2 regions of the Bacillus arachidis genome follow, and region 2 is predicted to be linked to the other one. Evidence: predicted binding sites of a transcription regulator. Region 2 holds the regulator's gene; the other holds the start of a gene.
The links. The regulator Rex, encoded in region 2, represses fermentation and respiration genes when NADH is low (regulators of the CRP and FNR family bind a similar motif). The targets are predictions, from matches to a motif close to TTGTGAAATATTTCACAA.

Region 1: a site for Rex is predicted at 1,496-1,513, ahead of hcp (hydroxylamine reductase). Genes of this name have one in related genera too.

The regions. Positions count from the first base shown of each region.
Region 1 is NZ_CP127376.1:2,180,025-2,183,241, reverse strand. It holds gene hcp (hydroxylamine reductase) at 146-1,432, opposite strand; gene QRY57_RS12690 (hypothetical protein) at 1,538-2,134, opposite strand; gene QRY57_RS12685 (hypothetical protein) at 2,533-3,217, opposite strand, start outside.
Region 2 is NZ_CP127376.1:256,877-260,093, reverse strand. It holds gene QRY57_RS03145 (CPBP family intramembrane glutamic endopeptidase) at 208-951, shown strand; gene QRY57_RS03140 (YdiK family protein) at 954-1,148, shown strand; gene QRY57_RS03135 (redox-sensing transcriptional repressor Rex) at 1,174-1,803, opposite strand; gene QRY57_RS03130 (ABC-F family ATP-binding cassette domain-containing protein) at 1,988-3,217, shown strand, end outside.

The DNA of each region.
Region 1 (3,217 bases), 1.9 Mb from region 2:
GTGTTCGCGCATGAAAATTGGCTCCCCCCGGTCAATTTTCATGCGCTTTTTTACTTATTCTTATCGGTACTAAGAATAAAGCGCTTCACTGATGGAAAGGTCACTTTATACAAAAAGGATGTCTCATTACAAGACATCCTTTTTGTTACGATAACATCATATTCATATCTTCTGCTGCAGTTGTAATAAGTTTTAAACCAAACGTTTCTTGTAATACATCAAGCACACCAGGTGAAATAAATTCAGGTGCCTTTGGACCAATACGAATATCTTGAATCCCGAGACTAAATAACCCAAGTAAAATCGCAACCGCTTTTTGTTCAAACCACGATAAAACAATACTAACTGGCAATTCATTCACTTCACATTGAAAGGCATCAGCTAAAGCAGCTGCTATTTTTATTGTAGATATAGAATTATTACATTGCCCTAAGTCAATGTAACGTGGAATTTCCGTACCTGGTACAACACCATAATTCACATCATTAAAGCGGAATTTCCCGCACGATGTCGTTAATATAACTGTTTCTTGCGGAAGTGACATTGCTAATTCACGATAGTACTCTCCAGCTTTACCTGGCGCATCACAACCTGCAATAACAAAGAAACGCTTAATTTCCCCTTCTCTTACCGCTTGAATGATTTCTGGTGCTAATGATAATACTGTATTATGATGAAAACCTGTTACCAGCTGTTCCTCCGACTCCATATGTACTTCTGGAAGTTCTAGCGCTTTATGAATCAATGGTGCAAAATCATCATTTTCAATTTTCTCTACACCCTCAAGACCTGCAATATCATATGAAAAGAAGCGATCAGAATACGATCCTTTAATTGGCATAACACAGTTCGTTGTAGCCAATATTGCACCAGTAAACTTTTCAAAGAGGCGTCGCTGATCATACCATGCCTTACCAATATTTCCTTTTAAATGTTTATATTTTTTTAGCTGTGGATACCCATGCGCTGGTAGCATTTCCGAATGAGTATAAATATTAATTCCTTTTCCTTCTGTTTGCCTTAATAATTCCTCTAATGCAAATAGATTATGGCCAGTAACAACAATTGCCTTACCTTCTACACGGTTTTGTGTAATTTGAACAGGCTCTGGAACACCAAAATGATTCGTATGTGCCTCATCTAACAGTTCCATTATCCGTAAAGCTGATTTCCCAACTTTCATAGCCATATCAATATGTTCTTGTTCATTAAAGTTAGAATTTGTTAATGTCATATATAACGCTTCATGAGTCGTAGCGTCCACAAACTGATCTGTATACCCAAGCTGTGCAGCATGGGTACGATAAGCCGCAATTCCTTTTAATCCAAACACAATTGTATCTTGTAAACTTGCAATTGTTTCATTCTTCCCGCAAACACCCATTACTTTACATCCGCCTGTTGGCGTTTGTTCACATTGATAGCAAAACATATCATCCCACCCTCTCCTAATCAATCATTACAACTAAAGCGTAATATACATGAAGAAAAAAGGATGTGATATCAATCACAATAATTTGTAAAAATTTGTGACACTTCACCTTGTTAACATAATGTTTTTACTGTTTTCTTTGATTAATGCCTGTGCATGAGCATTCCCTTGAATAATATCCCGAAATTCTTTTAAAGAATACAAATGCGTTACTCCTTTTCGAGCATGAATTCGAACAGGCACCCCCTGTAATGCATCATGAAAAGGAAATGGGTCATCAATTGGTTCAATTGGAAACCCTAGTGTAAGTAAATACATATACATTCTTTTTGTAACAACAGCAATATACCACTCAGCTTTCATTTCCAAAGCATGTATAAATAAAATAGCTGTTAACCTTTTGAAATGCCCTCTTCCACGCGACGTTTTCGCAATACTTAACTTTCCAATTTCATAAACATTTTTTAATCCTTTCACCAACTCATTTTTAGAAAACGGATAAAAAAACTCAGAATTAGATTGTTCAGGTGTCGTATATCGAATACATTCTACTGTACCGATATATTGCCCGCCTTCTATTAATAAAAATCGTGATGGATTTAAATTACGCTCTACAAACATTAAATCTCTCTCTTCACAAAAATCTCCCCACAGTTGCTCGAACCAAAAATGTTCTTCCTTTGTTTGAACACGCTGGAACATATTTTCCCGCCTTTCCCATCGCCGTTCTAGTTTTTGATAACGCTTTCACTATCTATCATATAAGAACAAACCTTCGTATGCAACCTAAAACTATTCACTACTTCATTACATATTCTATAAAATAAAATGTTCTCCTATTCAAGTTTTAGACTTATAAAAAATTTTTACAAGAATAAAAAATGCTTTATATTTATGCTGGACTCTCTTTACTTATTAAGTGTATGTGTAACATTTCATATAAAATACACAAATTCACTTCACCTACATAAAAAGTCCACTTCATAAGAAATAGGAGCCCATTACCCACTATATACAGGCGACGAACCCCTTTATTTTTCAACATACCGAGACAATGCACGTTATTTTTTCAAAGCAATCCCTTTTTCAGTGCCGTCTTTTTATGTTACTACCGTTTTTAGCCATTTCTCAAAAATTTGCACAAGACCATGCTTTCCAGCTAATTTTTCTTCTCCTTGCTTTGTTTTATATGGATATAATTGCAGAAAGATTCCGCAACCTGCTTCTATTTTCTTCCCATGCATATGACTGCCTGGGTATACACAAATCACTTCATGGATCGCCCTTCGGTGAAAAATATGTTTTCCATCCTGTTCTTCTACATATTTAATAGACCAATATTTATACATCTGTTCTGTTGCTTTTGTATTGCCTACGGGCTGAAAAATATTAAACATGGGGCTATATTTCACTTCAATAATAATAGAAGACTGGTACTCATAGCGCTCTCCTTGTTTCACATAACAATCTAAACGAATGTCTGGTTTTTTCGTGTCCTCTCCATTATAAAAATGGCTACCTTTACTAAGTGCAATGAGTGGATGTGTTTCAATAAGGTCATTAAACGCTACATGTATTTGGATATTTTCACGATTTAAAACAATTGTCGTACCGTCTTGTAAACCATCTAAGTAAAAATAAGTTTGAATTTGTTCGCGAAGTGGAATATCATCTTTAAATTTTAATTGTTGCAATATAGAAATGATGATGAAGAATGCATAATACTCATACACTAAAAACGTTGGTTTATAAACAAATAATAATGCTGGAGATTGTTGATTATAA
Region 2 (3,217 bases):
TTTCCACTTACCGTATGTTACAATATGAAAGATGCCATAAGTTATTTTCTCTATAGGTACAGCTTTTTCCTGTCTCCTATTTCACTTTCGATGAAAGATTTACAAAAAAATAATAATAGAGACCGTTATTATGTATCCATGGCTGGATACTTACATGTTATCCTGCCTTATCTCATAAACTAGAGTTAGAAAGGATGGTTAACCAATTTGAAAAAACAATATTGGTGGATTATAGTTACATATATTCTGATGCAATTATCAGGTATCATCGGATTACCGCTTCTTGCAAAAACCGGATTTTATAATAATAGCGGTTTAACACGAGATGAAAAAATACAAATCATGACTGGTCATTGGGCAATTATTAGCTTTTTCATTGCGCTATGTGTTGTCCTTTGGCTATTACGAACAGATATTCGCGAAAGCCGTTTCGACACAACACGTTCCAGTGTTCCTGCCACAATTGGTTGGATTTTTATTGGTTTCTTTTTAGCTTTCTTTTCTCAAACAATTGCAGGCACAATCGAAATGCGTTTATTAGGCATTAAACCTGGTTCTGAAAACACAGCTCGCTTAATGGAAATTGCAAGAACTACTCCTTGGTTCCTTATTGTTATATCGATAATGGGGCCCATTTTAGAGGAAATTGTCTTTAGAAAAATTTTATTTGGTACATTGTATAAGAGATTCAACTTCTTTATCGCTGCTATTATTAGCTCACTTGTATTCGCAGCAATTCACTTTGATTTTACACATCTATTGGTATACACTGCTATGGGGCTTGTATTCGCCTTTTTATATGTAAAAACAAAACGCATTATCGTTCCTATTATGGCACATGTTGCAATGAATACGATGGTTGCATTAGCTCAAGTTATGATAAGTAACGAACAAATACAGGAAATGATTAAAGAAGCAGAAAAAATGCAAGGATTTATCGGAGGATTTTAAATATGAGAAATTCACCATTGTTCATGGCAGCACTGTATTTCCTTCTTGGGTGCGTCTTTACACGTTTCGCAATTACGAACGTTACAGATACAATCTGGAACTTTGGGACACTGCTGTTTGCTGCTATGGCAACAATTGACTTTAATTTGGCGCTTCGACTTATCTTAGTCAAATTTACAAAGAAAAAGCCACAATAAAACGCAGAGGGAATCCCTCTGCGTTTTATTGTGGATAATTTTTCAAAAAATAAACTAGTGTTTGTAATTCTACAGCTAAATCAATATGATGAATTCTTATATTTTCTGAAACATTTAATCGTGCTGGTGTAAAATTTAAAATTCCGTGTATATTTGTTTCGGCCAATCGATCTGCTACAGCTTGTGCAACGGTAGCGGGTACTGTTAATATTGCCACTTGTATATCACTTGTTAGATGCTCTTCTAATTCATCTAAATGATATACAGGAATTCCTCCGATTTCTTTTCCAACTTTCTCTTCATTGACATCAAAAGCCATTTCAATCTTTGTATTATTATTTTTCGTGAAATTGTAATGTAAGAAAGCGGTCCCTAAATTACCTACTCCAATAAGTGCTACACGTGTTATATCATCTTGATCGAGCGTTTCACGGAAAAATGATAGTAAATAATTCACATTATATCCGTATCCCTTTTTTCCTAACGCTCCAAAATATGAAAAGTCTCTTCGAATCGTTGCTGAGTCTACTTTGACAGCTTCACTCAATTCCGCTGATGAAACACGTTGCTTACCAGAAAGAGATAAGTTTTGGATAAATCGATAGTATAGAGGCAATCGTTTGGCAGTGGCCTGTGGAATCTTTTGCTGATCCATGTAACCTCTCCTCTCTTCCTATCTTTGTTCATATGATTGAAACAAATACAGAAGTTTAGCACTTATGACTTTCCTTGTATAATAGAGAGAAGACTTCTCTCTTTATTTTAAACTATACACTATTTTTAGTATGATTGAGAAATATAAACATGGCAAAGTTAAGAAATTATTTGAGGTGAAAACATTGATTTTATTACAAGTGAATGGGCTTTCAAAATTATACGGTGCTGAAACAATTCTTGCAAACATTAAATTGGAGGTTCAAACAAGAGATCGTATTGCACTCGTTGGTCGAAATGGTGCTGGAAAATCTACATTGTTAAAAATAATCGCTGGAGAGTTATCTCATGATGGCGGTGAAATGATAAAACCAAAAGATGTTTCAATTGGTTATTTGGCTCAAAATACCGGTCTTGAAACTTCCTTAACAATTTGGGATGAAATGCTCACTGTCTTTACACATCTACAGCAAATGGAGACAAAACTTCGAAGGTTAGAACAGGAAATGGGTAAAGAAGAGAACTTTTCAAATGCTACTTCGTACGAAAGATTACTCGCTGATTATGATCAATTGCAGTTAGACTACAAAGATCAGGGCGGTTATCAATATGAAGCTGATATTCGCTCCATTTTGAGTGGACTCGGTTTTCCAGTTGAAACACATCAAACAACGATTTCTACGTTAAGTGGTGGCCAAAAAACAAGACTTGCTCTTGGGAAACTACTATTAACCAAACCAGATTTACTCATCTTGGACGAACCGACAAACCATTTAGATATCGATACATTAACATGGCTTGAACAATATTTACAAGGCTACCCTGGAGCTATTTTAATCGTTTCTCATGATCGCTACTTTTTAGACAAGCTTGTCACACAAGTATATGAAATTTCTAATAAGGAAAGCAGACGATATGTTGGTAACTACAGTAAATATTTAGACTTAAAAGCCGCACTATATGAACAGGAAATGAAGCGTTACGAAAAACAACAAGAGGAAATTGCTAAGCTAGAAGACTTTGTCCAAAAAAACATTGCTCGTGCATCTACAACAAAACGTGCACAAAGTCGTCAGAAACAATTAGATCGAATGGAATTACTAACCAGGCCATTAAGTGACTCTAAGTCTGCATCCTTCCACTTTGATATCGAAAAGCAAAGCGGAAACGACGTATTACAAGTAAAAGATGTTTCAATTGGATATGACGAAGAACCGATTATTGGGCATGTAAATATGCGTTTGACCCGAGGGGATAGTGTCGCACTAGTCGGTCCAAACGGTATCGGAAAATCTACATTATTAAAATCGATTGTGAATAAATTGAAGGCGTTAAGCGGTGAAATTTCTTTCGGTTCAAATGTATCTATTGGATATTATGATCAAGAACAGGCAAACTTAACATCATCTAAGCGT